Regions from separate parts of the Pseudomonas maumuensis genome, predicted to be linked through region 3. Evidence: riboswitches for the same ligand, from Rfam matches in the RefSeq annotation. Region 3 holds a riboswitch; each other region holds the start of a gene.
What was found. A riboswitch is a leader RNA that binds a small molecule or an ion and turns the genes downstream of it on or off. The one in region 3 is predicted to bind cobalamin.
Positions count from the first base shown of each region.

Region 1 (6,446 bases), 140 kb from region 3:
TCACGGACCCGATACCAGTAGCCGTCCGGGTACACCGTCAACACTGGCCCCAGATTGCAGGGAAACTGGCAACCGGTGCGGGTCAGCAGCACGCCGCCGGGGGTCTCGATCAGGTCACGCTCCAGCAACCGCCGGCGCAGGCGTTTCCACAGCGGCAAGGCGCCGCGCCGCACACAGCGAGGGCCGGTGCAGAGGAACACCTGGCGGGCATGCTCGGGCACCCGCGACCAGTCCGGGTCGCTGGCCACCGCGTTGACCTGGTCGCACGCCAGATGGCGGGTAGGCTCGCCGATGCTGGCACAGGCCACCCGCGCATCCAGGCCGCGCCGCCCCATGGCCTGGGCCGTGACCCAGACGCCGGCCCGACCTTGCGCCAAGCGCCCCAGCTCATCGCGCAGCCAGTCAAGGTAGGCGCTGTCCGAGGTGGGTTCCAGGTCCACCACCAGCAGGCGTTCCACGCCCTGGTCGAGGGCCTCGCGGATCACCGCCCAGAGCCCGTCGAAACCCTCCAGGGTGTCGACGATATCCCGGCCCGCCTCGCGGCCACGCAGGTCACGAATCTCGGCGCCGAAAGCTTCCGCCGCCGAGCCGCCACCCAGGCCGGGGCCGACGAACAACACGCGCTGGTAGTCCATGCTCACGCCCCTCAGAAGCTGTAGGTGTAGCGCAGTTCGCTGGTGAACGGCCGCCCGAGGTTGTCGACATTGCTCGCCCGACTGGTGACATAGTCGCGGTCGAACAGGTTCTCCACCAGCAGGCTCAGCCGGTGCTGGCGGGCGCCGTCCAGGTAGCGGTAGGCATCGGCGTCGACCACCGAGTAATGGCCGTAGTCGACACCTTTGGAGCTGACCACGTCGCGGATATAGCGAATGGCGCCCCCGGCCCCCCACATGCGGTCCGCCGATTCGTAACCGAGCCGCGAACGGGCGAAGAAACTCGGCACGTCGTTGATCGTTGCCCCGGTGCGCGACTCGGTGAGGTTGCGGGTCATGTCGGCCTGCAGGCTCCATTGATCGTCAAGCTGGATACGCGCATCGGCCTCGAAGCCACGCATCTGTACCTGCCCCTGGCCGTTGACCCACTGGCTGCCGTCCAGGGTGATCAAGTCGGTGATCTTGCGGCGGAACACGCTGACGCTGGCGCTGAACTCACGCTCCAGCAGCAGGCCGTGGTAGTCCAGGCCAAGCTCGGCATTGCGGCTCTTCTCGGGCTTGAGGTCGCGGTTGCCGATCTCGTCGCCAGGCTCGTTGACGAACAACTGCTCGGCATTGGGCAGTTTGTAGGCGCTGCCATACTGGCCGCGCAGTTGCCAGTTGTCGTTCAGGTCGTACAGCGAGGTGAGCATGCCGACGGTGGCGCTGTCGCCGCCGCTCATGGCCTCGTGGCGCAGGCCGAGGCTAGGGTGCCAGTTGGGCAAGGCCTCGATCCTGGGACGCAGTTGGGCATACAACGCATTGGCCTGGGCCTTGTTGTCGTCGATCACCAGCACGTCGTCCTGGCCCTTGAACCACTGGTTGTCGGAACCGAACACCAGCACGTGGCCGCCGTCGAGTTCGGCCTTGCCCTCGGCCTGCACGCCCCAATCGGTGAAGCCCCAGTAGTCGTTGTGGTTGACCACGTCGCGGGAGCCGTCGGCGCGGTTGTTGATGCGCGTGTAGCGGGTGTCCCAGTCGTTGACGTGGCCCTTGACGAAGTAGCTCAGGCGCTCGCTGATGCGCTGTTCGAAGGTAGCCGTGGCGATCTGCTGCACGCGGTCGTTGGTGGTCTTGTAATTGTTCACCGGTCGGGCGAAATCGAGGTTGGCGTCGGTGTACTGGTAGAACAGCTCCAGCCGCGCATCGTCGCCGAAGGCCTGGATCGCCTTGCCACCGAAGGTGGTCACCTCGTAGCCGCGCTTCTTGTCGCTGACGTTGCCGCTGTAGTCGCGGTTGCGAAACGGCTGGTAGCCGTCGGAGACGTTGTGGCTGACATAGGCCAGCAGGCCCAGGTCGCCGAAGCCGTTGCTGAAGACCCGCTCGACGCGGGCGTCCTTGCTGTTGCCGGCGAAGCTGTCCAGGCCCAGGTTGACCCCACCCGAAGTCTGGCGGCGTTGCGGGCTGCGTGTGACGATGTTGATCACCCCCGCCACGGCCTGGGTGCCGAACAACAGGCTCTGGCCGCCCTTGAGCACCTCGATGCGCTCCACCGCGTTGGCCGGCAAGGTGTCCAGGTACAGGCCGCCGTATAGGCGGTTGTTCAGGCGTACACCGTCGAGCAGGATCAGGGTGTCGTCGTTGCGCCCGCCGAGCAGCGAATAGGTGCCGTAGTCGAACGGGCCGTTCTTCGGCGCGACGTAGAAGCCGGGGATGAACATCTGCATCACCCGGGTGATGTCGGCGCCGGGGCCGGCGCGCTCGATCTGCTCGCGGCTGACGATCTCGACCTTGCTGCCGTACTGGGCCATGGCGGCGACCGTGGTCGACTCCACCGACGGCGCGGCGACGATCTGCTGGTCGAGGATCAGGGGGGTGTTTGCGGCCAGTGCCAGGGGGCTCGCCAGGCAGCCCAGGAACAAGGTCCGGGCCTTGGGGAAACGACGTCGGGAGTGAATCACAGCAATCATGCTCTTCTCGAAAGTGACTTTCGCAGAAGCACGCAGGAGCACGGATCGCGCACACGCCAATACCGGCCCATGCCCGCCCACCGCAGGAGTTTGCCTACTACATTCCAGGCCGGTCTCCGGGCTCGCAAGACAAGATGTCTTCACCTTCCCATGACGCGCGGGCCACAGTGGTCTGTCGAAGGCATCACTTGCATACCGTTGCGGGGGCAGCACCGGACTGGCGCGAAGCGCGTACCGGTTTCCCGTTTCACCCCATGCGCGGCGGCATGGGACACCTGAAATCGGTCGGCATCTGAACACCTTGGGGCAAGGTGCGTCAAGCAAAGGCCGGTGAATCGTTTCGCGTGTTTTTTATCGGCCGATCACTCTAGGCAGATGTGTCAAAAGTTGTAGAATCCGCACGCCGAACCTATTCCCATTCCCTTCGAGCTTTGCCGATGAAGCTGGCCCGCCACACACGATCGCAAGTCGCCTGGGTGCTGTATTTCAGCATCCTGTTCGGCTCGTTGCTGTGCGCCATGGGCCATGGGCAGATGGCCGGGCTGCGCCTGGCCGGCCTCGATGACGCCGCCTGGTGCGCAGCCGACAGCAGCGGCGTGTTCAAGGGCGAGCAGGACATCACCGACCCGGTGCTGCCCGCTGGCGGCGACTGCGTGATCGCCAGCCTGTTCAGCGCCACCCTGCTGGCGGTGTTCTTCGGCTTGCTGGCCCTGCTCGCCGGGGAGTCGAGCAAACCCTTACCCAGACAACCCGCGCCGCGCCTGCCCAAGCAGCGCTGGCCACTGGTCAATCCCCGCGCCTCCCCCGCTTCGCTTCTCGCGTTCTGACATCGCCACGCCCACGTACTGCCTGATCGGCAGCGGGCGTGCGCTCACCGATTTCAGCCAGGAAGCCTTGCATGTTCCGTATGACCACTTTGGCGCTGCTCGTTGGCAGCGCAACCTGCGCCTGGGCGCAGGACGACACCCTCACCCTGCCCGCCAGCAATGTCACGGCCACCGCCGACCAACCCGAGGAAGCGACCCGCCTTGACCTCGACCGGCCCATCGAAAGCGGCTCACGCCTGAACCTCAGCGCCCGCGAAAACCCCGCCTCGGTCAGCGTTGCCGACCGCAAGACCATGCAGCGCATCGGCGCGCGCAACTTCCAGGACGCCGCCAACGCGCTACCCGGGGTCAATGCCTCGGCACCGCCCGGCTGGGGCGGCTACGTGACGTATCGCGGCTTCAACGGCGCCCAGGTCAGCCAGCTGTTCAACGGCATCAACCTGCAGTACGGCGCCGCCGGGCGCCCGGTCGGGGCATGGATCTACGACCGTGTCGAACTGCTCGGCGGGCCGTCGTCGTTCCTCAACGGCAGCGGCGCCGTCGGCGGCAGCCTGAACATGATCACCAAACTGGCCAACCGCGACGAGGACACCTTCGAGGGCCGCATCAGCTATGGGCGCTACGACACGATGGAAACCTCGGTCGGCTTCAACCAGGCGCTCAACAGCGGCGACGGGCCGCGCCACTACGCGCGGCTCGACTACAGCCGCACCAGCACCAATGGCTACATCGACCGCCAGGAGAACGGGGCCGGCAACCTGGCCTTCTCGCTGCTCAGCGACATCAACGACCAGCTGTCGCACACCCTGGCCATCGAGTACCTGGAAGAAAAGGAAGACAGTCCGTATTGGGGTGCGCCGGTGCTGCAGCCGGCGGCCGGCACCCTGCACATCGACAAGCACAATCGCTTCAATAACTACAACGTCGAGGACGGCCGCTACGAGCAGCGCACCCGCTGGCTGCGCTCGATCACCGAGTACCGCATCGACGACAGCAACCAGTTGCGCAACACCTTCTACCACTACAACGGCCAGCGCGATTACCGCAACCTCGAGGTGTACCGCTACAACCCCGGCAACACCGCCATCGCCCGCGCCGGCGGCTACCGCCAGCGCCACGACCAGGAGGTCAACGGCAACCGCGTCGAGCTGACCCACCAGGGCCAGCTGTTCGGCCTGGCCAGCGACTGGGCGTTCGGCATGGACTACAACCGCAACCAGCAGACCGCCTACCCGTTGTCCAAGGGCGCGTTCGACAGCATCGATCCCAACGGTTTCCAGCCCGGCCACTTCCTCGACATTCCTGGCATGGACGCGCCACGCGCCAAGGGGCGCAGCACCACCACCGACACCACTGCGGGCTTCGTCGAAAACCGTACCCACCTGACAGACCAGCTGTCGCTGGTCACCGCGCTGCGCTACGACCATATCGACTTCGACGTGGTCGACCACGTGACCCGGGCCAAGCTGAATCGGCGCTGGGATGCCTTCACCGGGCGCCTGGGGTTGGTCTACGACCTGACCTCAAATATCAGCCTGTACACCCAGTACAGCACCTCGGCCGAACCGCCAGGGGGCTCGCTCACCGGCGCGTCGATCGGCCAGGTCGGCGACTTCGACCTGAGCACCGGCAGGCAGGTGGAAGTGGGCAGCAAGTTCGACTTCCTCGACGGGCGTGGCTCGGCCACCGCGGCGGCCTACCGCATCGTGCGCAAGAACATCTCGGTGCCCTCCTCGACCGTGCCCAACACCACCGAGCAGGCCGGCCAGCAGACCTCCACCGGCATCGAGCTGGCGGCGTCGTTCAAGGTCACGCCCAAACTGCTGGCGGCGGGCAACTTCAGCTGGGTCGACGCCGAGTACGACGAATTCAACGAGACCATCGGCGGTAAGGTGTACTCGCGCAAGGGCAAGACCCCGGTGAACATCCCGGACCGGGTGGCCAACCTCTGGCTGACCTACGACCTGGCGCCGGGCTGGCAGGTTGGCGCCGACGCCCGCTACGTCTCGGCGGTCTACGCCAACACCGCCAACACCCAGTGGGTGCCGTCGTACACCGTCTACGGGCTGTCGATGACCCACGACCTGGACCAGCACGTGCAACTCAGCGCCCGCCTGCGCAACCTCACCGACGAGGTCTACGCCCGCTTCATCCACCAAACCAACACCCAGTACTACCTGGGTGAGCCGCGCAGCCTGGAAGTCGCTGTGCAGTGGCGCTACTGATGGGCCTGAAACGCCAGCTGTACCTGTGGCATCGCTGGCTGGGCATCGTCGCCTGCCTGTTCATGGCGCTGTGGTTCGTCTCCGGGGTGGTCATGCTGTATGTCGGCTACCCCAAGCTGACCACGGCCGAGCGCCTGGCCCACCTGCCGGCCTTGCCGGCGGGATGCTGCGCCGAGTTGCCGGCGCAATGGGCTGAGCAGCCGTTGAAGGCGCTGCGCCTGACCAGCCTGGGCGGGCAACCGTACTATTTGCTGGAGCTGGCGGACGGTCGCCGCGTCACCCTCGATGCCGCCAGCGGCAAGCCCCTGGCCCATGCCGACGCCACCTGGGCCCTGGCCAACGCCCGGCAGTTTGCGGGGCAAGCGCCATTGGCTTACCAGGGTACTCTGGACGAGGACATGTGGACCCACTCTAGGGCCCTGGACAGCGATCGCCCCTTGCACCGGGTGCAGGTGGACGATGCGGCCGGCACCTGGCTGTACCTGTCCGGACGCACCGGCGAGGTGGTACGCGATGCGAGCGCCCGCGAGCGTGCCTGGAATTGGATCGGCGCCTGGCTGCACTGGCTCTATCCGTTGCGCGGCGGCCTGGGATTCGACAATGGCTGGCGCACCCTGGTGATCGGCCTGTCACTGCTCGGCACGCTGATGGCGCTCATGGGCATTGCGGTAGGCATCCTGCGCCTGCGCTTGCGCAAGCGCTATCGCAGCGGATCGTGCAGCCCCTACCCCGGCGGCTGGCTGCGCTGGCACCACATCGGCGGGTTGCTGTTCGGCACGGTGCTGGTGCTGT
Region 1 covers NZ_CP077077.1:2,462,080-2,468,525, reverse strand. Annotated here, with positions in the region: gene KSS90_RS11250 ((2Fe-2S) ferredoxin domain-containing protein) at 1-635, opposite strand, end outside; gene KSS90_RS11245 (TonB-dependent receptor plug domain-containing protein) at 647-2,602, opposite strand; cobalamin riboswitch at 2,693-2,896, opposite strand; gene KSS90_RS11240 (DUF2946 family protein) at 3,040-3,429, shown strand; gene KSS90_RS11235 (TonB-dependent receptor) at 3,501-5,654, shown strand; gene KSS90_RS11230 (PepSY domain-containing protein) at 5,660-6,446, shown strand, end outside.
Region 1: it holds a riboswitch for cobalamin, as region 3 does, so the genes downstream of both, KSS90_RS11245 (TonB-dependent receptor plug domain-containing protein) here and KSS90_RS10710 (TonB-dependent receptor) in region 3, are expected to answer to the same signal.

Region 2 (6,446 bases), 830 kb from region 3:
GGACATCCAGGCTGTCGAGTACGTCCTCGACCTGGGCCTCATCCAGCTCGACCAGCGCATGCCCCGCCCGCGCCCAGGCATGCGGATGTTCGGCATAGCATGGCGTCAGTACCCCGACCCGCCCGACCGGGCGCAGATACGGCAAGGCCTGGATCGCCGCCTGCGAGCCCGCCACCGCCAACAGCGGCTGCGCGCCATAGTAGCGCCGTGCAGCCGCCTCCAGGCCGTCCTCGGTCTCGGGCAGTCGAGCCCAGGCGTCCACGGGAATCGGCGGTATCGGGTAGGGCCAGGGTGCGATACCACTGGACAGATCGAGCCACTGTTGCCGAGGGATCGCGTACTGTTTCACCGCCCGCAGCAGGCGGCCACCGTGCTCAAGCATTCAGGTAGGCTCCCACGCAGATCAATAGCACCCACAGCCACACGCCACGCTGCACCAGGCTCCAGCCACGCTCGATGGCATCAGCGTCGGCCATCGGCCCCTCGCCCAGGCGCGGGCGTTCGTGCAGCTCGCCGTGATACACCGCCGGGCCACCCAGCTCCACGCCCAGGGCACCGGCCCCCGCCGCCATCACCGGGCCGGCGTTGGGGCTGTCCCACAGCGGCGCCTGCTTGCGCCAGCAGGCCAGGGCCAAGCGGGTTTTGCCCAGCAGCGCATAGGTCAGCGCCACCAGCCTGGCGGGAATATAGTTCAGCCCATCGTCGATACGTGCCGCGCACCAGCCGAAGCGCTCGAAACGTTCATTGCGATAGCCCCACATGGCATCCAGGGTATTGCTCAAGCGGTACAGCACCACCCCCGGCGCCCCGGCCACGACGAACCAGAACAGCGCGGCGAATACCGCATCGCTGCCGTTCTCCAGCACCGACTCGGTGGCCGCCCGGGCCACGGCGGGTTCGTCCAGTTCGCGGGTCTCGCGGCTGACCAGGTAACCGACGCGCCGCCGCGCCTCCGCCAGGTCGCCCTGGCGCAGCGCCTGGGCCACCGGCAGCACATGCTCGCCCAGGCTGCGCAGGCCCAGGGCGCAGTACAGCGCCAGCACGTCCACCAGCCAGCCGATAACAGGCAGCCAGGAAAGAATCAGCGCCAGCAAGGTCAGCGGCACCACCGCCAGGAACCAGGCCGTGACACCGTGGCTGCGCCAGCCCCGGCCACCGGCGTTGAAACGCTGCTCCAGGCGCGCGGCAAGGTTGCCGAAACCAACCAGGGGATGGCGTCGCCGCGGTTCGCCCAACAGCGCATCTATGGCCACGCCGGCCACGGTCAGCAAGGCCACGCTCATGGACATTCCCCCCACTGGTTCTCGTACAGCATGTCACTCAACGGCCGTTGCTCGGCCCAGTCTTCGAGCACCAGCATCGGCGCCGGGTAGAACTCGGTCACCGGCCCCAGACACAGCACCGCCATGGGCTTGGCACCTGCGGGCATGCCCAGCAGCTCGGCCAGGGCCCGGGGCTCGAACAGCGACACCCAACCCATGCCCAGCCCTTCGGCCCGCGCCGCCAGCCATAGGTTCTGGATGGCGCAGGCCAGCGAAGCCAGGTCCATCTCCGGCAGGGTGCGGCGGCCGAAGACATACGCCTCGCGCTTGTCCATCAGCGCAGCCACCAGCACCTCGGCGCAGTCGTTGATGCCTTCGACCTTGAGCTTCATGAATTCATCGGAGCGCTCGCCCAGGGCTTCGGCGGTGCGCACCCGCTCCTCCTCCACCAAAGCCTGGATACGTTCGCGCAAATCACGCTGGCTGATACGAATGAAGCGCCAGGGCTGCATCAGGCCCACGCTGGGGGCCTGGTGAGCGGCGGCCAGCAGACGCCCGAGCAACTCGGGGGCCACCTCGCCGCCGGCGAAATGGCGCATGTCGCGGCGCTCACCGATGGCCCGGTAGATCGCCGCGCGCTCAACGGCGCTGTACGCGTGTTCGCTCATGGTCGCAACAGCGCCGCCGCCGCATCGGGATTGGACGGAAAATAGAAGTGTATGTAGGAAGCGGTCAGCCGCCCCAGGCGGTAGACCGCCTCGTTGCCGCGTCCGCCGTTGGGGCTCAGGCCCCGGGCAATCGGTTCCAGCTCGGTGCTGGTCAGCGAATGGTGATAGGTGTGGCCGCGCAGAGTGCCTTCGGGCAACTCGACAGCCTGCAGGGCCAGGGCCGCCAGGCGCTTTTGCATGGTCGCCTCGCCCGGCAGCAGGCCTGCCAGCGGCGCACGCACACCGGCCACATCGGTCAGCGCGTCGAGCAGGTAGAGCATGCCGCCACATTCGGCCAGCAGCGGCTTGCCCTTGGCGTGGTGGCCACGGATCGCCTCCAGCATCGGCGCGTTGGCGGCCAGGGCCTGATGGTGCAACTCGGGGTAGCCGCCTGGCAGGTACAGGCTGTCTACATCAGGCAACTCCCGATCATGCAACGGCGAGAAGAATTCGAGCTGCGCGCCGAGGTTGCGCAGCAGATCCAGGTTGGCGCCATAGGTGAAGGCGAAGGCTTCGTCATTGGCCACCCCGATGCGCACCCCGGCAAGCGGCGTGGTCACGCCCAGTGGCTCAGGTCGGGCAAAACCGACCGGTGGCGGCAATGCGGCATCGCAGCTGGCACCCAGCGCTTCGGCGGCGGCATCCAAACGCGCATCCAGGTCGTTCAGTTCACTGGCCTGGACCAGGCCGAGGTGGCGACTGGGCAGCTCGATGCCACGCTCGCGGGACAACCCGCCGTACCAGCGCAGGCCTTCGGTGAGGCTGCCTTCGAGCAGTTGCGCATGACGCAAGCTGCCAACACGGTTGGCCAGCACCCCGGCGAACGGCAGGTCGGGCTGGTAACGCGCCAGGCCCAGGGCCAGGGCGCCGAAGGTCTGGGCCATGGCCGTGCCATCGATCACCGCCAGCACCGGCACGCCGAAATGGCGGGCCAGGTCGGCGCTCGACGGCGTGCCATCGAACAACCCCATCACGCCTTCGATCAGGATCAGGTCGGCCTCGCCCGCCGCGTCCCACAGCAGGCGACGACTCTCCTCGGCACCGATCATCCACAGGTCCAACTGGTAGACCGGCGCGCCACTGGCACGCTCGAGGATCATCGGGTCGAGAAAGTCAGGCCCACACTTGAACACCCGCACCTTGCGCCCAAGGTTGTGATGCAGGCGGGCCAGGGCGGCGGTGACCGTGGTCTTGCCCTGGCCCGAGGCCGGGGCCGCGATCAGCACGGCGGGGCATTGGCGCGAGTCACTCACAGCTCGACGCCCTTCTGTGCGCGGATACCGGCCTGGAAGGCATGCTTGAGCATGCCCATCTCGGTGACGGTGTCGGCCAGTTCGATCATTTCCGGCTTGGCCGCGCGACCAGTGACTACCACGTGTTGCATCGGCGGGCGGGCCTGGATGTCCGAGAGCACCTGGTCGAGATCAAGGTAGCCATGCTTGAGGGCGATGTTCAGTTCGTCGAGCACGACGAACTGAATCGACGGATCCTGCAGCAACTGGCGCGATACCGCCCAGGCCGCTTCGGCAGCGGCGATGTCGCGTTGGCGGTCCTGGGTCTCCCAGGTGAAGCCCTCGCCCATCACGTGATAGCGCACCTGCTCGGGGAAGCGGCGGAAGAACAACTCTTCGCCGGTGCTGTTGCGGCCCTTGATGAACTGCACCACGCCGCATTGCATGCCATGGCCCAGGGCCCGGGCGAGCATGCCGAAGGCCGAACTGCTCTTACCCTTGCCATTGCCGGTCAGTACCAGCAGCAGGCCGCACTCGTTGGGGGAATTGGCGATGCGCTCGTCGATGATCGCCTTCTTGCGCAGCATGCGCGCCAGGTGACGTTCGTCGCGTTCGGTGGATTCGCTCATCAGGGGTCTCCGCTGACTGTCGCGGCGGGCGACAGGGAAAAGGCGGGCAGACGGAGAACGCGCAGGGGCCGTGGCGCAGGCCACATCGCACCGCGCATCACCCTCCGTGATGCCGTTGGCAGTGACAGGCCGGTCTCCGGGCTCGTGAGCGGGACATGCCCGGACCGCGCGCCTTCCCAGGTGGATGCACCCAGTGGCCATGCGCCGTCTTCTACTCACCTACCGTTGCGGGGGCAGCGCCGGGTTCGCGCCTGCTGGCGCCCACCGGCTTCCCAGTTTCACCCTGCCGAACCGCGGTTCGCCGGGCACCTGAAACACGCCGCGAAGGTTAGAGGGTTGCACCGGGAGCGTCAATCGAACGAGGGCCGATCTGGCCCGGATCAATGGCCGATCCGCCAGCTTGTGCCACACTCAAAGCAGTGATATCAAATAGCCACCATTTCAACTGACCTCGATCACAATCGCAAGGAGAGCGCAGTATGCAAGGCCTGATCATCAACAACCCGCGCCTGGAGTTCCTGCGTCCGGCCCTGGAACGCTGGATCGACTGCATCGACCGCTTGAACCAGTTTCAGGGCGACAACGAAGCGCCTTACTGGCACGGCGCAGCCGCCAACACCGGGCTGCTCGCGGCGGCCGCCTGGCAGGCCGAGTTGGCGGCACTAGAGCAATACACAAGCAAGAAGCAACGTGACGAAGGCGAGCGCGAGGCCCGTGGCGACCTGGTCATCAGCAGCGCAGAGGAGTCGATCCACCTGCACAGCAGCCAGCGCTGGCCGCGGATCGCTCGCCTGGACCTGGCACCGGCACTGCAGGAAACCGCCAATCAGGCCAGGGCAATCGTCTACGCCAGCCAACTCAAGGCCGGGGCGCTGTTCGTCACTCCGTGGAAGGCTGGCCAGCACGCCAGCCCAGAGGAGTTGCAGGACCTGGTCGATGACCTGCAGAAGCACACCGCCTGCGCGATTGCTTGGTACTTCCCTTATGCCTACCGCAAGCTGCACAACGAACTGGGACAATACTTCCCCGGGGTGGCGTTACTGCTCAAGCAAGGCTGAACCCTGACCCAAAGGCAGGCCAGGGAGCACGGCACTCGCCGTCAAGGATTTTGGGCCAGGTGCCCCGGCGGGATCACCCGCTTGGCCTGCAGATAAGCCTTGGCCCAATAGCTGTTGGACAGGTAGTCGAGGCGTACGGTACCGCCAGCGGACGGCGCATGCACGAAGCGCCCCTCACCCACGTAGATCCCGGCATGGCTGACCTGCGAGCCGCCACTGGTGGCGAAGAACACCAGGTCGCCGGACTGCAGCGCATTGATATCCACGTTCGGCGCACGCATCACGATCATGTCGCGGGTGGTGCGTGGCAGACTGATACCGGCGGCGTCACGGTACACGTAGCCAATCAGGCCACTGCAATCAAAACCGGCGTCCGGCGTGTTGCCACCCCAGCGATAGGGCGTACCCACCAGGCCGATGGCGCGGAACAGCACATCCTCCGCTGCGGGAGAAGACGGCGCAGGATTGAACGCCACCGGGGCTTTGGCCATCGGCGCCGGAGCAGGCGCCCGGCTGGAACACGCCGCAAGCAGGGCCACGAGGGAGAGGAATGCGAAGCGCGCCAACATCGCCATGATGTAAACGTCCTGTCGGGAAGCCCCGGCCATGGCCGAAGGTAAAAAGAGTTGAGAATTTAGATTAGACGCTTTCTGTAAATGCGCACGGCGGCGAGCTTTTCAGCTACGCCGCCGTGGCAGGGTACAGCATTTTGATATCAATTCAATTGCGCGAGATCGTGGTCGGCGCCATGGCGAGCGCACGTTTGGCCTCGATGAAGGTCTTGCTCCAGTAGCGGTCGCCCAGACTGTCGATGCGCACACCACCGCTGCGGCGGCTGCTGGAGTGGATGAACTGGTTGTCACCCAGGTAGATGCCAGCATGGCTGACCCGGCCACGACCATTGGTGCTGAAGAACAGCAGGTCGCCCGGCTTAAGTTTGTTGCGTGCGACCTTGGGGGCGTCGACGTTGATCATCTCGCGGGTCGAACGCGGCAGGTTCATGCCAGCTTCTTCGCGGAACAGATAGCCGATGAAACCGCTGCAGTCGAAACCGGATTTCTCGGAAGTGCCACCAAAGCGGTAGCGGGTACCGATCAGTGCCATGCCGCGCTCGAGAATGCTGTCGGCCAGCACGGGCAACTGGTACGGTTTGCTGTTGCTGGAGAAGGCCTCGAGGTCATCTTCGCTAGCCAGCTCTTCCTCGGTGAATACGGAAGAAGTGGAAGCCTTGGCCTTGACCGATTGCTCGGCGGCCATGCGTTGATCCTGCGAGGTGCTGACCGGGCCGGTGGAGGCACAGCCGTAAAGAAGGGTGACAAGTGCAAGTGGCACGAGGGGTGCGAAGCGCTTCAGCATGGGCACGACCGTGTCTGTAGTCCTTTAGAAGGGGGAAACTATGCCTTCTATCGGACCCATTTGCAAATTTTATCGAAAAACATGTGACTTTTCCGATTCGACGCTCTGGCGCCGTGTTTTCGGCGCTACCAGCCGAGGGTTTCCTTGAGGAACGGAATGGTCAACTTGCGCTGGGCTTGCAACGACGCCTGGTCGAGGCGCT
Region 2 covers NZ_CP077077.1:1,488,922-1,495,367, reverse strand. Annotated here, with positions in the region: gene cobD (threonine-phosphate decarboxylase CobD) at 1-382, opposite strand, end outside; gene cbiB (adenosylcobinamide-phosphate synthase CbiB) at 375-1,283, opposite strand; gene bluB (5,6-dimethylbenzimidazole synthase) at 1,280-1,930, opposite strand; gene KSS90_RS06955 (cobyrinic acid a,c-diamide synthase CobB) at 1,927-3,222, opposite strand; gene cobO (cob(I)yrinic acid a,c-diamide adenosyltransferase) at 3,219-3,830, opposite strand; cobalamin riboswitch at 3,941-4,158, opposite strand; gene KSS90_RS06945 (hypothetical protein) at 4,310-4,888, shown strand; gene KSS90_RS06940 (C40 family peptidase) at 4,930-5,463, opposite strand; gene KSS90_RS06935 (C40 family peptidase) at 5,609-6,244, opposite strand; gene hda (DnaA regulatory inactivator Hda) at 6,370-6,446, opposite strand, start outside.
Region 2: it holds a riboswitch for cobalamin, as region 3 does, so the genes downstream of both, cobO (cob(I)yrinic acid a,c-diamide adenosyltransferase) here and KSS90_RS10710 (TonB-dependent receptor) in region 3, are expected to answer to the same signal.

Region 3 (6,446 bases):
GAAGGATCACTACGCCGCCGAGGGCAAGCATTTCATCATCAGCATGGCGCCGGAGTTCCCCTACCTGACCAGCACGGGGCGCTACGTCGACTACCTCAAGGCACTGGAGGGGTACTACGACTTCATCGCCCCGCAGTTCTACAACCAGGGGGGCGACGGGCTCTGGGTGCAGGAGGCCAACAATGGCAACGGCGCCTGGATCGCGCAGAACAACGATGCCATGAAGGAGGACTTCCTGTTCTACCTGACCGAGAGCCTGGTCAGTGGCACCCGCGGCTTCACCCGGATCCCGGCGGACAAGTTCGTCATCGGCCTGCCGGCCAACGTCGACGCAGCCGCCACCGGCTACGTGATCAACCCGACGGCGGTGAGCAACGCGTTCAAGCGTCTCTATGCCAAAGGGGTGTCGATCAAGGGCTTGATGACCTGGTCGGTCAACTGGGACAGCGGGGTCAACAAGAACCACGTGCCTTACAACCAAGAGTTCAGCCGGCGCTACGGGCCGCTGATCAACAGTGGCAACAAGGCCACAGCGTCCGTCGACGCCTGATCGAGCTAGCATCCGGCAGACGTGCCTGATGCCCGACAGTCGAGGCCTGTCGGCTTGATCGCCACATGAAAATCCGGTGCCGTGAGGCATCGGATTTTTTGTGCCTGGTCGATAGGGCCGCAGGTGCGAAAATGGCGAGTTGCCGCCCTGCACAAGAGCTACCATGTCGCCCATGGCCAATATCATCGATACCACCGAAAACGACGCCTGCGACCTGGCACTGAAAGCGCACGATGCGCGCTTGGACGGCGGTTTTTTCCTGGGCTGGCGTCCGCCCTATGACACTGCGGCAATGCTCGGCTTTCTGCGCCTGCGGGCGATACCCGGCGTGGAGTGTGTGGAGGAGGGCACATACACCCGTACGCTGCGCCTCATACAGGACGGTCAGGAATATTGCGGCTGGTTGAGCGTGTCCTTCGACGAGGCGCGCGACCAGGCGCGGGTGAGGATCAGCGATTCGCTGGCGGGCGTCCTGCCCACGCTGATCAACCACGTGCGCGCCGCGTTCGACCTGGATGCCGACCCGCTCGCCATCGACGCCGTGCTGCACAGTGCGTTCCCTTCGGGTGCGGGCCTGCGAGTTCCGGGGACGGTGGATGGTTTCGAGTTGGCCGTGCGCGCCGTGCTGGGCCAGCAGATCACCGTGGCCGCTGCGCGCACACTGGGCGCTCGCCTGGTCGCGGCCTTCGGGCAACCCATCGCAACGCCTTTCCCCAGCCTGGATCGCCTGTTCCCCGCACCCGCCGCGCTGATCGCGGCCAGTGGTGACGAGCTAGGCCGACTGGGCATCACGCGCCAGCGCCAGGCGGCGCTCAAGGCCTTGGCCGAAGCAGTGCTGGTGGGCGGCCTGATCCTGAGCCCTGGTGTCGACGTCGCGGCCACCTGTGCCCGGTTGCGTACCCTGCCGGGCATCGGCGACTGGACCGCGCAGTACATTGCCTTGCGCGCGCTGCGCTGGCCCGATGCCTTTCCGGCGGGCGACGTGGCACTGCAAAAAGCCCTGGGAGTGAGCGGCGCCAACGCTGCAACGCAAGCCGCGCAGGCCTGGCGGCCCTGGCGTGGCTATGCGGTGCTGCGCGCCTGGCAAGCGGGGCCGGGCAGCGTGCGCTGATCGCATCCTGCGGCCCCGATGGCGCGATGCTTCAGAAGGTGTAGTCGAGGGTGGCGAAGTACGAACGTGGCGCCCCCAGCAGCCATTGCTCGCCGCTGTAGCTCGACTGGGCATACTGGCGGTCGAACAGGTTGTTCAACTGCAGGCCCAGGCGTACGTCGGGCAGCACCTGCCAGCCGAGGTTGGCATCGACCACGGTGTAGCCCGGCACCTGCTGATCGTTGGCGGCACTGCTGTAGCGTTCGCCTACGTAACGCAGGCCGATGCCCGCGTCCAGGGCCTGGCCGAAGCCCTTGCTCAGCCATAGGTTGGCGGTGCGCCGCGGCACATCCTGGGGGCGGTTGCCGGCGCGGTCGTGGACCGAGCCATCGTTGCCTTCCTCGAGGAAGTCATCGTACTTGGCCCGCACCAGTGCCGCGTTGGCCGACAGCTGCCACTGCTTGCCCAGCGCCAGCTCCAGGCTGGCCTCCAGGCCATCGGAGGTCTGCTGGCCGGCCTGCTGGCTGTCGTGGGTGACCGGGTTGTACACCGGCAGCTTCCGCTTGACGATGTGATAGGCCGCCAGCGTCCATTCGCCCCGCGCATCCCAGAAACGCTGCTTGAGGCCGATCTCGGTCTGCCTGGCCTCGGTCAGGTCCAGGCGCTTGTTCGGGCGCTGGGTGAGCAAGTCGCCGACGCCGTCCTCGCTGGTGGAGTATTGCCCGTACAGCGACAGGTCGTCGCTGAGCGCGTACACCAGCCCGGCGCGCCAGTTGCCGCCGCGCAGGCTGCGGTCGCTGCGGGTGTCGTTGACCAGGTCGTTGCGGTCGATGTGGTTCTGGTCGCGGCGCACGCCGGTGACCAGCGCCAGGCGCTCGGTCAACTGGGTACGGTTTTCCGCGAACAGGGCGAAGGTGTCGACCTTGGACAGCGTCTGCGCTCGGGTCGGGCTGAGGCTGTGGAAGCCTCCAGGCGCCGGCTGCCACGGATCGAGCGGGTCAGTGCCGCCATCACGGTAGGGCGAGTTGCTGTCGACGTTGAAGCGAATCTTGTTGTACTCGACGCCGACCACGGTCTTGCTGGCCAGGCCGAACAGCGCATGGTCGAGGCTGAAGCTCTGGCGGTCGCCGAGTTGTTCCTGGTTGTGCCTGATCTCCAGGAAGCTGCCTCGCTGGACCACCGCGCTGGTGGCGTCCCAGGCGTACGACTCGGCGTTGCGCCAGTGCCGGCGGCTCTTGATGTAGTACAGCTCGTTGCGGGCGCTGAGGCTGTCGCTCAGGGTCCAGTCGCTGGTCAGGCGCGTCCACTCGTCGTGGTAGCGCTGCACGTCGTTGCTGACGTTGTAGTTCTTGTCGCGCACGCTGCGGCGCAAATGGCCGTCGATCAGCGGGGTGCCGTAGTAGTTGGCCGGCTGCGCGTCGCCGCGTTCGTGGGAGAGGGTGAAGCTCAGGTCGTCGCTGGCGTCGAAGCGCAGTGCGGCGCTGAGGGCCAGGCTGCGCGAATCGGTGCGATCGACCCAGCCGTTACCCGCCTGCTGGTTGAGAGTGACGCGGTAGCTCAGGCGCTCGCTGAGGCTGCCGCCGCTGTCCAGGCCCAGTTGCTGGCGGTCCCAGGAGCCATAGCCCAGGCGCAGGTGGTTGCGGATGTCGCCGGCGAACGGTTTCTTCGGCACCACGTTGACCACCGCGCCCGTGGCGCCTTCGCCATACAGCACCGAGGCCGGGCCGCGGATCACGTCGATGCGCTCGACCATCCACGGATCGACCGGGAAGGTGAGGGTGCCGGCGCCGGCATACAGGCGCGAGCCGTCGAACAGCGTCATCACCGAGCTCTGGCCGGTGAAGCCTCGGGCCGACAGACCGGTGCCGCCGTCGCCCGGCGTGCCGATGAAGGTGATGCCCGGCGAGCGGGTCACGGCGTCCTGCACGGTCAGGTTGTTGCGCTGCTGGATCTGCGCTTCGGTCAGGCTGCTGGTGCTGGCCGGGGTGTCCAGGGCGCTGAGGTTCAGGCGCGAGCCGGCCGGGGTCGGGGTGGCCAGGTCGATAGCCTGCGGCTCGCGGGTGTCGGTGATCGCCGTGGAGGGCAGGGTGAGGGGCGCCACGGCATGATCATCGGCCAGCGCCGGCAGGGATACGGCCAGGCAGGCCGCCAGGGAGTGAAGCTTGTTGAATCGGGACATGTCGTTCCACTGCTGCAGGAAAGAATGGATCCCGGTGGAAAACACGCAACGGCGAAGCGCGCGCAGACGCGCACGCGAATACCGGCCTGCGCCCGCCCACCGCGGGTTGCCAAGTGAAGCCTCAGGCCGGTCTCCGGGCTTGCGAGGGGCATGAAGCCTTCACCTTCCCATGCTTGCGCACAGTGGCCTGTCGAAGGGTTCGCTCGCTTACCGTTGCGGGGGCAGCGCCGGACTTGTCGTGGCAACGACTCACCGGCTTCCCGTTTCACCCTGCGCGCGGCGGCGCAGGGCACCTGAAACTGGCGCGCATCAGACCACCGAACGGGCAGGGCGTCAATCGTTCGAATGGGCGGGAGATCCGTGGCGCAATGGCGGTTTAGACGTGTTTGGCGATTTTTTTTCGAACTTTTGCGGCGGGCGTCGTCTCGAACCGCTCGTTCACCATTCATTCACGTCATGGAGACTGTTGCGAATGTCTACCCGTAACCTGCTGCGTCACGCCTGCCTGCTGGCCCTGGTTGGTGCTCCCCTGGCCGCCACGGCGGCACCGAGCACCGATCCGCTGTTCACCCTCGGTCTGCTGGGTTCCTACGACAAGTTCAAGTTCGAAGGCGGTAGCGAGTCGGACAAGGAACACATGGGCCAGGGTGGCGTGTTCGCTACCTTCGGCAACAAGATGACCGCCGAGTCCGGTTTCATCTACCAGATCGGTGCCGAGGCCAAGTACGGCAAGAAGAACGACAACAAGCTCAAGGAGGCCCAGGCCGACCTTGACCTGGGCTGGCGCGCCGCGCTGGACGCGCGCAACTTCGTTGACCTGAGCGTGGGCGGCGGCTACAGCTGGACCCGCTTCGAGCCCGAGATCAACGACCTCGACACGCGGCTGACCTACAAGTCGCCGTTCGCCAAGGCGGCGCTGGGCTACAACCATCAGTTCGATGCCTCGACCCTGCGCGTGGAGGTGGGCGCGCGCCACACCATCGACGGCCGTGCGCGGCTCAAGGTCGATGACTTTGGCAGTGACAGTGTCGACATGAAGGACCGCACAAACCCGTATGCGGAAGTCACGCTGCTGATGAACCAGCGGGGCGGCATGCCGGTGCAGGTGGGGGCGTACTACACCCGCACCGAGTACAAGCTGGACGAGGATACCCCGGTGGCGGACAACACCAAGCTCAAGCGCGATGAGTTCGGGGTGAAGGTGGGGTTGGCGTTCTGATCGGCTGAACCCGCGCCTGCGCTGTAGCAGGGCAACCCCCTCCAGCCGAGGGGCTTGCCCCGCAACGGCATTCAGCGCCCGCGTCGACGCGACACCCGCGCCTCGATGTTCTTGCGCCCGATCAACAGCGGCGGTTTCTCCACCACCGGCTCGTCGGCCAGCCACTTGTACATCACCAGGCAATCGACCAGGCCCAGCTCACCATGGCGGTAGGCCTTGGGCAGGCGTCCGACAGTCTCGAAGCCGAGCTTGTGCCACAGCGCCACGGCCACTTCGTTGGTCGCCACCACCGAATTGAACTGCAGGGCCAGGAAGCCTTCCTGGCGAGCGAGCTTCTGCGAATGCTCGCACATCAGCCTGGCCACGCCGCGGCCACGGGCGTTCTCGCACACCATGTAGCCGCAGTTGCCCACGTGCCCGCCAGGGCCGGCGGCGTTGGCCTTGAGGAAGTAGGAACCGAGTAGTTCGCCGTCTGCCTCGGCCACCAGGGTACGCAACGGGGTCTCCAGCCATAGCGTGCGAGCTTGGTCGCTGCTCAGGGTAGGGTCGAAGGCGTAGGTCTGGCGAGCCTGGACAATGGCCTGGAAGGTCGGCCAGAAGCGCTCGAAGTCTTCCGGGGTCATGGGGCGGATCTGGATCATGGCGGTTCCTGCGCGGGCTGAGCCGCCAAGTCTGGGTGCCTGGGCGTCGTCGCGCAAGGGCGGCGACGCCTTGGCCTGTCAGGCGCCGGACTTGCCCACCGCGTCCAGGGCCCGGGCCGAGTAGACCAGTGCCGCGCCGGCGTTCATCGCCACCGCCACGCCCAGGGCCTCGGCGATCTCCTCACGGGTCGCACCATGCTTGACCGCCTGCTGCGAATGCACGGCGATACAGCCGTCGCAGCGGGTGGTGACGGCCACGGCCAGGGAGATCAGCTCGCGGGTCTTGGCGTCCAGGTGGTTGGTCTTGGCCCCGGCGCCGCTGGCGGTCATGTAGCCGGCCACGGTATCGGGGGACAGTTGCTTGAGATCGCCGATGCCGGCCATCAACTGCTTACGGTAGGCGTCCCAGTCCATCATGCTCATCGTTTTCACCTTGTCAGGTTGGCAGCAGGAGCTTTCAGGCTAGTAGAAACCGAAGCGGTGCGCGGCGAAACCGCCGACTCTTGGCAGTCAGCGGGAGGTCAGACGTCGATACTGTCGATCAGGGTTGACGCTACCAAGGCAAATCGCCCGTCGGTCAGGTCGTATTTCTCTCTACCCACGGAAAAACGTAGCTGGAAAGAGACATCGACCCATTCACTTTCCGGTTGCCATTCGTCGAGGCTGATATCCAGCACTTGGGCTTCATACAGGTAGTTGCTGATGCATACATGCGCGCTGCTGACCTCGCCTTCCCGCGTGAAATGCAGGCGCACGCCGGGTGCGTT
Region 3 covers NZ_CP077077.1:2,322,720-2,329,165, forward strand. Annotated here, with positions in the region: partial or broken gene KSS90_RS10700 (chitinase) at 1-520, shown strand, start outside; gene KSS90_RS10705 (DNA-3-methyladenine glycosylase family protein) at 723-1,661, shown strand; gene KSS90_RS10710 (TonB-dependent receptor) at 1,693-3,819, opposite strand; cobalamin riboswitch at 3,927-4,131, opposite strand; gene KSS90_RS10715 (outer membrane beta-barrel protein) at 4,292-5,038, shown strand; gene KSS90_RS10720 (GNAT family N-acetyltransferase) at 5,110-5,679, opposite strand; gene KSS90_RS10725 (carboxymuconolactone decarboxylase family protein) at 5,758-6,102, opposite strand; gene KSS90_RS10730 (hypothetical protein) at 6,201-6,446, opposite strand, start outside.